DNA from 4 places in the Pseudomonas sp. E141 genome. Region 2 is predicted to be linked to each of the others. Evidence: predicted binding sites of a transcription regulator. Region 2 holds the regulator's gene; each other region holds the start of a gene.

The links. The regulator FliA, encoded in region 2, starts transcription of late flagellar genes. The targets are predictions, from matches to a motif close to CTAAAGTTTNNNNNNNNNNNGCCGNTAA.
Region 1: GKKCFE_RS11450 (methyl-accepting chemotaxis protein) is a predicted target of FliA. The motif match lies at 1,879-1,906, and genes of this name have one in related genera.
Region 3: GKKCFE_RS00840 (methyl-accepting chemotaxis protein) is a predicted target of FliA. The motif match lies at 1,509-1,536, and genes of this name have one in related genera.
Region 4: GKKCFE_RS24885 (methyl-accepting chemotaxis protein) is a predicted target of FliA. The motif match lies at 2,017-2,044, and genes of this name have one in related genera.

What each region holds. Positions count from the first base shown of each region.
Region 1 covers NZ_CP084024.1:2,549,868-2,553,076, forward strand. The annotation lists gene GKKCFE_RS11445 (Sbal_3080 family lipoprotein) at 1-187, opposite strand, end outside; gene GKKCFE_RS11450 (methyl-accepting chemotaxis protein) at 310-1,821, opposite strand; gene GKKCFE_RS11455 (MalY/PatB family protein) at 2,007-3,155, shown strand.
Region 2 covers NZ_CP084024.1:1,395,263-1,398,471, reverse strand. The annotation lists gene GKKCFE_RS06365 (protein phosphatase CheZ) at 1-638, opposite strand, end outside; gene GKKCFE_RS06360 (chemotaxis response regulator CheY) at 657-1,028, opposite strand; gene fliA (RNA polymerase sigma factor FliA) at 1,195-1,938, opposite strand; gene fleN (flagellar synthesis regulator FleN) at 1,935-2,765, opposite strand; gene flhF (flagellar biosynthesis protein FlhF) at 2,883-3,209, opposite strand, start outside.
Region 3 covers NZ_CP084024.1:192,424-195,632, reverse strand. The annotation lists gene GKKCFE_RS00855 (acyl-CoA dehydrogenase) at 1-640, shown strand, start outside; gene GKKCFE_RS00850 (cell division protein ZapA) at 805-1,107, opposite strand; gene GKKCFE_RS00845 (hypothetical protein) at 1,104-1,334, opposite strand; gene GKKCFE_RS00840 (methyl-accepting chemotaxis protein) at 1,593-3,209, shown strand, end outside.
Region 4 covers NZ_CP084024.1:5,537,223-5,540,431, forward strand. The annotation lists gene GKKCFE_RS24885 (methyl-accepting chemotaxis protein) at 1-1,905, opposite strand, end outside; gene GKKCFE_RS24890 (LysR substrate-binding domain-containing protein) at 2,094-3,014, opposite strand; gene GKKCFE_RS24895 (NorM family multidrug efflux MATE transporter) at 3,174-3,209, shown strand, end outside.

The DNA of each region.
Region 1 (3,209 bases), 1.2 Mb from region 2:
GGCTCTCGATATGGTGCTTGCGTAAGAGGAGTTGCAAGCCATCGACAAAGTCGCCAACGACGACTTTTGGATTCTCTTCAATACAAATCTTCGAAATTTGATATTGGCGCTCCACCGGTTCGACTTTAATGTTGGTACACCCGGCCAGTATCAATACAAAACCAATCGTAAGCGCTCTAAACCGCACACTTTTCTCCAAACTAAAAAAGATATCAAAATGATGGCATCATGCTAGGTGAGGTGCGTTTTGCCGTCAATCGCCAGCCTTCTTTACCGGGCATGGACTGAAAAGGCCCGGCGTGAAAGACCTCAAACCGCCTCACCTTTACGATGAAACGCCTGCCCCAACACCGCCAAGCGTTCGGCCAACGGTGGCAGGCACTGGCTGCTCCGAGTCAGAATGCCGATGTTATCGGCGTTGCGCTCAGCGACGGCCTGGACGCTTTGCAAGCGCTCATTGATGCCCTTCGAGGCCTCGGACTGTTCCTGGGTGGTGCTGGCGATCAGGCCGTTGAAGTGGTTGATCGCTGCGATGTCCTCTACCACTGCATGCAGCAGTTGCGAGGCGAGTTGGCTGGCCGATACGCAGCGTTGTACCCCTTCCTGGCTGTCTTGCATGGCGAGGGCTGCCTGACGGCTGCCCTGTTGCAGCTTGGCGATGATCTGCTGGATTTCCGTGGTGGACGTCGAGGTCTTTTGCGACAGGGTCCGGACTTCGTCCGCTACTACCGCAAAACCGCGTCCCTGCTCCCCGGCCCGGGCGGCCTCGATGGCGGCGTTGAGGGCCAGCAGGTTGGTTTGTTCGGCGATGCTGTTAATGACGTCCAGCACCTGGCCGATCTGTTGCGCCTGCTCGGCCAGGCCTTGCACGGTTTCGTTGGTCAGGTTGAGGCGACCGGCCAACTCGACAATCTCCTCGCGGCTCTGGTCAACGGTGCTGCGTCCGCGGCTGACCTGTTCACTGGCTTGGCCGGCCCGTTGTACCGTCTGGCCGACATGCCCGGCAATGCTGTCCATGGCCTGGACCAGATGGCCAATCGCGCCGCTCATCTGTGCCACTTCATTGAGCTGATGCCTGGCGCCGTGCTCCAGTGTCTGGCCGACTTGAGAAAGGTCCTGACCCAAGTCCGAAAGGTTGCGGGTATCGCGCACCACGCCGTCTACCAGGTTGGTGATCTGCTGCAGGAAATGATCGAAACGCTCGGACGAAGAGACTTTGTCCCCCCGGTTGCGCTGGGTCTGGGTGTCACTGCTCAACTGCATAGCGGCGGCCAGCACTTTGTCGAGCACATCCTGGTTTTCCGTGGCATCGGCCAGGCTCTGGTTCGCCAGGTAAATCAGGATCACGCTTTCCACCACCACGTAGAAGGCGTGGATGAAAATCATGGTCCAGCCGCCATGGTTGGCCATGACGAACACCGGATAACCCTGGTGCTGAAGCCAGTGAAAACCGACGTGGTGAATAGCGATAGTGGCGGCGGCCACGATGATCGGCAGCCAGTCACGGTAGAACGTCAGCACCGCCAACAGTACGAAAATCCCGAAGTGGAACTCGATCACGCCACGGGTCTGGTTGATGTGCAAGGCGGCCATGACCATCAGCGCCACGGCGATGACACAGCGCATGGCCCGGGTGCCGCCCAGGCCGCGATAAAGCACGGTGGTCAGCAGACAGGTCGTCGCCCCTATCAGCAGCGCCTGGCTGAAGGTGGAGTGCAGGAAGGCCAGGCACAGGGAGTAGACAAAAGTGAGCCAGAGTAGCCCCAGCATGATGCGATCAGCTTTACGGTAGTGATCGTTAAAGCGCACGGGCGATGTCATGGGGGCTGTCCTTTTCGGGGGGCTTGGAGGGTCCGTTACCAATGCTGGCTTCAAGCCTTATCGGCGTGTCGGAATCGAACTGTAGCCGATTCCTCCTGGTTAGTGGCACTACGCCATCTTCCTTTTTTCACTGATCTTTGCTTTATGATGTTCGCCATCTCATTCCCAGACCTGATGGAACCCCCATGACTTTCGATTTCGACACGGTATTGGAGCGCCACGGTACCGGTAGCACCAAGTGGAGTCGCTACCCCGCTGACGTGTTGCCCATGTGGGTGGCTGATATGGACTTCCCTGCTCCGCCGGTGGTCATCGACGCACTGCACAAACGCCTCGAACACCCCATGCTCGGCTACAGCGTGGCCCAGGACTCGCTGCGCGCCGCCATCGTTGCGGACCTCTGGAACAAGTACGCCTGGCGCGTCGAGCCTCAGCAGATCGTCTTCCTGCCGGGTGTCGAACCAGGCTTCAACATGGCGCTGCACGCCTTGGTGGAGCCTGTGCAGAACGTTGTGGTACAGGTGCCCAATTACCCGCCGCTGCGCAATGCCCCTGCTCACTGGCAACTGAACAAGGTTGAACTGCCGTTCAACCCGCTCAACGGCGAGTTCCACACACCCCTGGCCGCGTTGCGTGACGCGTTGCAGGGTGGCGGTGCGCTGTTGCTGAGCAACCCTCACAACCCGTTGGGCAAGGTGTTTGCCCGGGGAGAACTCAAGGCCGTGGCGGATATCTGCCTGGAGCAGGATGCCTGGATCATCTCTGACGAAATCCATGCCGAGCTGTGCTTCGACGGTCGTGTGCACATCCCCACCGCCACCCTCAGCCCGGAGATTGCCGAGCGCACCATCACCCTGATGTCGGCCAGCAAGGCCTACAACATTGCCGGGCTGAAAACTTCATTCGCCATCATCCAGAACGCCAAGGTCCGCGAGCGGGTTAACAGTGCCCGGGCCGGCATGGTCGACAGCGTCAACGCCCTGGGCCTTGAAGCGACCCGCGCGGCCTACAGCGAAGCTGGCCCGTGGCTGGAAGAATTGAAGGCTTACCTGCAAGCCAACCGCGACTATCTGGTCGACGCCGTAAAGACCCGCCTGCCGGGCATCACCATGACCGTGCCCCAGGGCACTTACCTGGCCTGGCTGGATTGCTCGGGATTGGGGCTGGACGACCCGCAGGGCTTTTTCCTGAAGCAAGCCAAGGTAGGCCTGAGTGCCGGACTGGATTTCGGTGACGATGCCGGGCAGTTCGTGCGCTTGAACTTCGGCTGCCCACGGGCGCTGCTGGAGGAAGGGATTGCGCGGATGGAGCGAAGCTTGAAGGCCAGGGGCTGATCTCCCTGACGACGAAGATCCTCTGTGGCGAGGGAGCTTGCTCCCGCTGGACTG
Region 2 (3,209 bases):
TCGATGCCTGCAAAGCGGTCTACCTGGCTGGCCATCAACACCAGTTTGAGCAGGTTGCTTTCCACTTCGGTGACCAGTTGGGTCACCCGCTTGATCACCTGGCCGGTCAGGTCTTGATAGTCCTGAGCCAGCAGAATGTCGTTGAGGTTGCTCGCCACGGCGCGGTTCTCGGCGCTACTGCGCGTCAGGAAACCGTCGACCCGACGGGCCAGCTCGCGAAACTCTTCAGCCCCGACTTCGCGCCGCATGAAGCGACCCCAGTCGGTGCTCAAGGCCTGGGCTTCATCGCTCAGGCCATTGACCAGCGGCGTTGCGTTCTCCACCAGGTCCATGGTGCGGTTGGCCGCGGCCTCGGTCAGCTTGACCACATAACCCAGACGCTCGGTCGCGTCGGTGATCTGCGAGACCTCCTCGGCCTGCGGCATGTTCGGATCGATCTGAAAATTGACAATCGCGCTGTGCAGTTCACGCGTGAGCTTGCCCACTTCCTGATACAGACCGCGGTCACGGGTCTGGTTGAGCTCATGGATCATTTGAACCGCATCGCCAAAGCGGCCTTTCTCAAGGCTGTCGACCAGTTCGCGGGCATGTTTTTTCAGGGTCGATTCGAAATCACCCATTGAAGATTCGTTATCCATAGCTCCCCCGTGGCGCCGTTAACCGATGCGTTCGAAGATTTTTTCGATCTTCTCTTTCAACGCCTGGGCCGTGAAGGGTTTGACCACGTAGCCGTTCACACCGGCCTGGGCCGCTTCGATGATCTGCTCGCGCTTGGCTTCGGCAGTGACCATCAGCACCGGAAGGTGCTTGAGTTTTTCGTCGGCGCGCACGTGGCGCAGCAAGTCGATACCGGTCATGCCGGGCATGTTCCAGTCAGTCACCAGAAAGTCGATGCTTCCGCTGTTGAGAACCGGAATGGCAGTGGTGCCATCGTCGGCCTCGACCGTGTTGGTGAACCCAAGGTCACGCAACAGGTTTTTTATGATCCGCCGCATCGTTGAGAAGTCATCAACGATGAGGATTTTCATGTTCTTGTCCAATTCGACCTCCAAGCAGTCTTAAACGCGCCCAGCACCTGAACGCGCCATTTCAATCAATCCGGCACAACACTCGACAACGGTCTGGAGGACAACAGAGAAAGACTGGCTCAGCACATGCCAGGCCAGCCTCGTTCGCAGTGTCCCCACACTGCTGTCAGCGCGCTCGCCACTCCCCCAAACGCCCCCGCAAACGGGCCGCGCACTGGCTGTGTAACTGGCTGACCCGCGATTCGCTGACACCCAGGACCTCACCGATTTCCTTGAGGTTCAGCTCTTCGTCGTAGTACAGCGCCAAGACCAGTCGCTCACGCTCCGGCAAATTGGCAATCGCATCCGCCAGCGCGCTCTGGAAACGCTCATCTTCCAGGTCACGCGATGGCTCCATGTGAGCACTCGCGCCGTCCTCGTGCAGCCCTTCGTGTTCGCCGTCCTGCAGCAGGTCGTCGAAACTGAACAGGCGACTGCCCAAGGTATCGTTCAAAATCCCGTAATAATCATCGAGACTCAATTGGAGTTCGGCCGCAACCTCGTGATCTTTAGCGTCACGCCCGGTTTTAGCTTCAATGGCGCGAATGGCGTCACTGACCATGCGGGTATTGCGATGCACCGAACGCGGCGCCCAATCACCCTTACGGACTTCATCGAGCATCGCCCCGCGAATGCGAATACCGGCATAGGTCTCGAAACTGGCGCCCTTGCTCGCGTCGTATTTGTTCGACACTTCGAGCAGGCCGATCATGCCCGCCTGGATCAGGTCTTCAACCTGGACACTGGCCGGCAACCGCGCCAGCAAGTGATAGGCGATACGCTTGACCAGAGGCGCGTATCGCTCAATCAATTCGTACTGGGCGTCCCGTGCCGATTTCTTGTAGAGATGGTTGTAACCGCTGGCTGTCATAACACGGGCCCTGCTGTTTGTTGCACGAGACGCTCGACGAAAAACTCCAGATGCCCGCGAGGGTTGGCTGGCAGTGGCCAGGTATCAACCTTCTGGGCAATAGCCTTGAACGCCAGTGCGCATTTGGAACGGGGAAAGGCTTCATAAACCGCACGTTGCTTCTGGACGGCCTTGCGTACGCTTTCGTCGTAGGGCACAGCGCCGACGTATTGTAGGGCGACGTCCAGGAAACGATCCGTGACCTTTGTCAACTTGGCGAACAGGTTGCGACCTTCCTGCGGGCTCTGGGCCATGTTGGCCAGGACGCGGAAGCGGTTCATGCCGTAGTCACGGTTCAATAACTTGATCAGGGCATAGGCGTCGGTGATGGACGTCGGTTCGTCGCAGACCACCAGCAAGACTTCCTGGGCAGCGCGTACGAAACTGACGACCGAATCACCGATACCGGCAGCGGTGTCGATCACCAGCACATCGAGGTTGTCACCGATGTCGCTGAAGGCCTGGATCAGGCCGGCGTGTTGAGCCGGGGTCAGGTGAACCATGCTCTGGGTGCCCGAGGCAGCCGGCACGATGCGAATCCCGCCCGGCCCTTGCAGCAGCACGTCGCGCAGTTCGCAGCGGCCCTCTATCACGTCCGCCAGCGTGCGCTTGGGCGTGAGCCCCAGCAGCACGTCGACGTTCGCCAGGCCCAGGTCGGCGTCCAGCAGCATGACCCGTCGGCCAAGCTCTGCCAGAGCCAGGGACAAGTTCACTGACACGTTAGTCTTGCCGACGCCACCTTTGCCGCCGGTCACCGCGATCACCTGTACGGGATGCATGCTGCCCATGTTCGTTCTTTACCTTGTCTTACTTAGACGGAGGCCACATTACTGGCTGCGCGCTCGCATGAAGGAACAATGCATGGCAGACCATCGATGTAGGTACAAAAAATATTCATGATTACCTCAGCCGACCTGCTTGGTCGGGCTGTGGTAGATATCAGCGAACATATCAGCCATGGCTTCTTCGCTGGGTTCTTCCTGCATTTGCACACTCACGGCACGACTGACCAGTTGATGACGGCGCGGCAGATGCAAATCATCCGGGATCCGCGGCCCGTCGGTCAGGTAGGCCACCGGTAAATCATGACCGATCGCCAGGCTCAACACCTCGCCCAGGCTTGCCGTTTCGTCCAGCTTAGTCAGGATGCAGCCGGCCAGCCCGCAGCGTTTGTAGCTGTGGTATGCGGCGGTTAGAACCTGTTTCTGGCTGGTGGTTGCCAACACGAGATA
Region 3 (3,209 bases), 1.2 Mb from region 2:
TGAGTTGCTGGATCTGCTGACCCCCATCGTCAAATCCTGGCCATCGGAGTTTTGCCTGAAAGCCAACGAACTGGCGATCCAGATTCTGGGTGGCCACGGCTATACCCGCGAATACCCAGTCGAGCAGTATTACCGCGACAACCGCTTGAACCCGATTCATGAAGGTACTCACGGCATCCAGTCCCTGGACCTGCTGGGACGCAAACTGGCGCAAAACGGCGGTGCAGGGCTCAAGCAACTGATCCGCCTGGTGGCCGACACCAGCGAACGCGCCCAGGCGTACGAATCGTTGACGCCTTTGCGTCAGCCGCTGGAAGCCCTGGTGGCGCGCCTGCAAACGGTGACCCTGGGCCTGCTGACGGACCTGGCCCAAGGCAAGGTCAACAGCAGCCTCGCCAATTCGGCGCTGTATCTCAAGGTGTTTGGGCACATGGTGATTGGCTGGCGCTGGCTGGAGCAGGCGATTCGGGCCGAGGAAGGCCTGGCCAAGGGGAACGCGACGGACACCGACTTCTATAAGGGCAAGCTGCAAGCGGCGCGGTATTTCCTGACCTGGGAAGTCCCGGGTTGCCAACATGAGTTGGCGCTGCTTGAGGCGCGGGATGATACCTGCCTTGGAATGCGGGATGAGTGGTTCTGAGCCAGGTCTTGCGGCGCGGCTGAAATCCAATCGCGAGCAGGCTCGCTCCCACAGTGGATCGGCGGTGAACACGGATATTGCGTTCACTCAGCCCCATGTGGGAGCGAGCCTGCTCGCGATGACTTAAGTACAGACAACGACGCTTTGTAAGCCAAGTTGCGACTTCAAGCCTGCTGAATCGTCTTGGAAATGACCTCGACCGTGGCGCTGACTTGCTCTTGGTAACGGTCGAGTTCCGCTTGATGTTGCTTCTGCATTTCCACCTGCTGCGAGCACAGGTTCATGGCCGCCAATACCAGCAGACGATCACCGATCAGCGTCGGGTATTTCCTTTTGGTGTCGGCCAGAGCGGCCTTGAGCATCGAAGCGGCGTCCAGCAGGGCCTGTTCCTGCCCGGCCGGCGCCTTGATTGAATAGTCCTCTCCCAGGATCGAGACGACTGTCACCCCGTCGGCGCCATGCTTCATGCGCTGACAGGACCGGCGCTGGCGCGCTCGATCAGGGCCTGGATGCGCGCGGCGGTGGTGCCGTGCAGCTCTTCCTGTTCCATCAGGTTCAGTTGCAAGCTTTCATTTTCATCCTTGGCCTTGGCCAGTTCCGCGTTCAGGGTCTCATTCAGGCCGGCCAGTTGACGGTTCTGTTGCACCAGATCATTGACCAGTTGTTCCAGTTGGCTGAGGGATGTTTCCAACATATTGATTTCCAGGCTTTTTCAAGGGGGCGCGTACGATAAAGAAAAGTCACCGTCAATGCCACGACTTGGGGCGGCGGTGCTTCGCTGGCGAGCTGTAAAGACTGTGAATGGAAGATCTGGTTCCCGCCCTTCGTCGCGCAGCAGGCGCTGCCCTGCGACAAAAGCACGCAGCGACTCAAGACTTTAGTCGTATGACCGATAAGTCAGGGAACACCTGTCACCCCCCCCGCACGGACGCGCCCCCTTCCGGTACTTTCCATGTCCCTACGTAATATGAATATCGCGCCGCGGGCGTTCCTGGGGTTTGCCCTGATCGGCGCCCTGATGCTGGCCCTCGGGGTGTTCGCCCTGAGCCAGATGAGCAAAATCCGTGCATCCGGCGAAAGCCTCGTCCAGAACAGCGTGCCCAGCATCAAGGCCCTGGATGAATTCACCTCGCTGACCCTGCGTCTGCGCGTGCTGTCCTATCGCTTGCTGGTCAACCGCGAACCGGACATCCAGCAGAAAACCTTCAGCTTGTTCGAGCAACGCAACCAGCAGATCCAGACGGCTCAAAGCGCCTACGAAAAACTCATCAGCTCCCCGCAAGAACGGGCCGCCTACGATCAGTACGTTCAATTGCTGGGCCAATACCGCCAGCTCGAAGAGCGGATGAAAACGTTGTCGCGCAACAATCAGCTCGATGAACTGCGTGCATTGCTCAACACTGAACTGCTGAGCAACTCAGACGCCATCAACGCGGCGATCGCCCGCTTGGTGGACATCAACAACCAGCAAGCCGAGGCCCTCAATCAGGGTGCGACCCAACAATATTCAACGGCCTTCAATTGGGTAGTCACGCTGCTGGTTATCGCCACCGGCCTGACCCTGCTGTTTGCCTGGCTGCTGACCAACAGCATTACCCGTCCGATCGGCAGCGCCCTGGACGCCGCCGAAGAAATCGCCAAGGGCAACCTGACCCGACCGATTACCGTGGATGGCAACGATGAAGCCGGTCGCCTGCTGCGGGCGATGTCGACCATGCAGGACAAACTGCGCGACACCCTGCAACGGATCTCCGGCTCGGCCACCCAACTGGCTTCCGCCGCCGAAGAGCTCAACAGCGTCACCGACGAAAGCGCCCGCGGCCTGACCCAGCAGAACAATGAAATCGAACAGGCCGCCACCGCAGTCAACGAGATGACCAGCGCCGTCGAAGAAGTGGCGCGCAACGCGGTCAGCACCTCCGAAGCCTCGAAAGACGCCACCGCCTCTGCCGGTGACGGTCGCGACCTGGTACAGGAAACCGTCAGCGCCATCGAACGCATGAGCGCCGATGTACAAAGCACCGCCACGTTGATCGGCGACCTGGCCAATGAGTCCCGCGACATCGGCAAAGTGCTGGACGTGATTCGCGGCCTGGCTGACCAGACCAACCTGCTGGCCTTGAACGCCGCCATCGAAGCGGCCCGCGCCGGTGAGGCCGGTCGTGGTTTCGCCGTGGTGGCCGACGAAGTGCGCGCCCTGGCCCATCGCACCCAGCAGTCGACCAGCGAGATCGAACGCATGATCGGCAGCATCCAGAGCGGCACCGAACACGCCGTGGATTCGATGCGCAACAGCACCGAGCGTGCTGAGTCGACGCTGAACATCGCCCGTGGTGCCGGCCTGTCCCTGGACACCATCAACACCGCCATCGTCGAAATCAACGAACGCAACCTGGTGATCGCCAGCGCCGCCGAGGAACAGGCCCAAGTGGCCCGTGAAGTGGACCGCAACCTGGTGAACATCCGCGACCTTTCGGTGCAATCGGCCACTGGCGCCAACCAGACCAGCGCCGCCAGTGCCGAACTGTCGCGCCTGGCCGTGGACTTGAACAGCATGGTTGGGCGGTTC
Region 4 (3,209 bases), 2.0 Mb from region 2:
GTTCGAGACCACTTCGCGCTGTTCGCTGTTGGCCATGGCGATGCTTTGCAGGTTGCTGCTGAGCAGGGTCGCGGTGCTGCTTTGCTCCTGAGTGGCGGTGGTGATCGCCGCGAATTGCTGGCCTGCCGAACGGCTTTGCTCGTCGATGCGCGCCAGGGCCGAGGCCACATTGGCATTGCGCGACAAGCCTTCTTGCATCAACAAGTTGCCTTTTTCCATCGTACTGATGGCGTTACCGGTTTCCTGCTGGATGCTATTGATCATGCCGGAAATTTCGTCAGTGGCCTGACGGGTACGGGACGCCAGGCTACGAACTTCGTCAGCCACTACGGCAAAGCCCCGGCCCTGCTCACCCGCACGGGCGGCTTCGATGGCCGCGTTGAGCGCCAGCAGGTTGGTCTGCTCGGCGATCGAGGTGATCACCCCGACGATGCCGCCGATTTCCTGGGAGCGCTGGCCCAAGGTGTTGATGACCGTGGCAGTGCTGTTCAGTGCGCCAGCAATTTGCTCCAGCGACGAGGATGCTTCATCCATCGACGTACGACCGATGCGGGTTTGCTGGGCGTTATCCTGGGCCAGGCGTTCGGTATTGCCCATGTTATCGGCGATGTTCAACGAGGTCGCGCTGAACTCTTCCACTGCGCCAGCCATGCTGGTGATTTCGCCGGACTGCTGCTCCATGCCCTCATAGGCCCCGCTGGACAACCCGGACAGGGCCTGGGCGCGGCTGTTGACCTCTTGCGAGGCCTTGCGGATATGTTCGACCATGGTCGACAGGGCCTGGCTCATCTGGTTGAAGGCACGGGCCAACTGACCGATTTCGTCGTGGCTCGACACATTCAGACGCACGCTCAGGTCGCCGGCGCCCAGCGCCTCGGCCTGGCGCACCAGATCGCCCAGCGGGGCCAGTTTGCTGCGCAGCAGCCACACCGCCGAGCCCACGGCCAGCAACATGGCCAGCAAGCTGCCGATAGCCAGTTGCGTACCGACACTCCAGGTCACGGCGCGAATCTCGGCTTTCGGCATGCTCGCCACCACCGCCCACGGACCGTCCTCGAACGGCACGGCAACGCTGTAGAAATCTTCAGCGGTATCGCTCCAGAACACACCTTTGCCTGGCTTCTTGACCAACTCCTTGATGGTCCCGGTCGCCTGCTCCAGCGCCTGCACACCCGCTGGCGGAACCAACCATTTGTTTTGCTCATCCAGTACCGCCAGCGAACCGGTCTGACCGATACGGAAGCGCTTGAGGTTCTCGAACTGGGCGTTCTGTGCGTCGGTGTAATCGAATCCCACATACAACACGGCAATGATCTTACCGCTGCTATCGCGTACGGGGGTGTACTGCGACATGTAGAAGCGCCCGAAAAGCAGGGCCCGCCCAATGTAGCTCTGCCCACTCATGACCGGGGCATAAGCCGGGCCGGCACGGTCGAGCAAGGTGCCGATGGCCCGCGTACCGTCCTGCTTGGTCAAGGAAGTGCTCACGCGGATGAAATCGTCGCCGCTGCGCACGAACACCGTCGCCACCCCGGCGGTCGTCTGCTTGAAGTCATCAACTTCCTTGAAGTTGTTGTTCAGCACTTCGCTGCCCAGTCTCAGGGTTGGAGCCTGCACGCCTGCCACCGCGACCGGCTCATCCGGGTGCACGCTCAGCCCCGCGCTGAAGCGTTTATCGAACAGTCCGCTCAATCGCTGCGTGCTTTCACGCAGGGTGCCATGGAACGTATTGAGCTGGTCGGCCATCAGACGCGCTTCGCTGGCCAGGTGTTCTTCACGGGTCGCGAGGTTGGCGGAGTCCAGCGAGCGCAGGGCAAAGACGGTGCTGCCGGAGATCACGATCGCCAGTATCACGGCAAGGGCTAGGCCCAGCTGTGAGGCGATTCGGGCACGAGGTTGAGACATGACGGCTCCTAGCCAAGTGACCGGATCATCCTGATCACGTCGCACACTCGGCAATTTTATTCGGGTGATATGTAGGCAGTCCCTTTCTAATACGAAAGTACTACTTCCACACATTCGGCGGCGAAACCGAATACTTGAGCGCTTTGGAAGGAATAATGCCAAGTGGCTAGCACGGGCGCTTCAACGATTCAGCCCAGACGCTTTACGTCGGGTAATTGCATGGCCTTCACTTCGCCCTGGAGAAAATCGCTCAGACGGCGCAAACGTTCACCTCCTGGACGGGTTTTCGGCCAGACGAGGTAATAGTGCTCGCCGCTGGCGACGGCGGTAGGCCATGGCAGGCTCAAGCGCCCTTGGGCCACGTCCTCGGCCACCATCAACAGATCACCCATGGACACGCCGTAGCCGCGCGCCGCGGCGATCATGCCCAGTTCCAGCGTATCGAACACCTGCCCGCCCTTGAGCGAGACCTGATCGGACAGACCCATGCGCGAAAGCCAGTTGCGCCAATCACGACGGTCCGGCGTGGGATGCAGCAATTCTGCGCTGGCCAACCGCGCCACATCCCAGGGCTGGTCGTTCAACAGGTTCGGTGCGCCTACCGGAATCAGCTCCTCGGGAAACAGCAAGCTTGCCTCCCAGTCGCTAGGAAAATGCCCGTTGCCCAGTAATACCGCGCAATCGAAAGGCTCGGTGTTGAAGTCCACTGAATCGACGTCCATCCAGGCGCTGGTCAGTTGCACTTCATTGCCGGGCTGAAGATGCCGGAAGCGACTCAGGCGCGCCAACAGCCAACGCATGGTCAGCGTGGACGGCGCCTTCATGCGCAGGATGCCATCTTCGCCGTGCAAGGTATGACAGGCCCGTTCCAGCGCCATGAAACCCTCACGCACGCCCGGTAGCAGCAACCGCGCCGCTTCGGTCAACTGCAGGTTGCGACCACTGCGCTGGAACAGCCGACAGGCAAAGTGCTCTTCGAGTGTACGAATATGCCGGCTGACGGCACTTTGAGTAATCGATAGTTCCTCGGCCGCCCGGGTGAACGAGCTGTATCGCGCCGCCGCTTCGAATGCCCGTAACGCATAAAGAGGAGGGAGACGACGAGACATCGGGAAAAGCTCCTATGGCGATATTTACGCACCCTATCAGAAAGTTATCAGCATGAGTTTTAATCATGCCAGTGATCGCTTTTATCCTTTTGTGCAAACCGCTGAGAGCGCCGAGAATCGCCGTTTTACAGCCTTGTTTGAACATGGAGTGTGATGATCATGCGGCATCCGGTGCGAATCGAACTGTGGGCTATC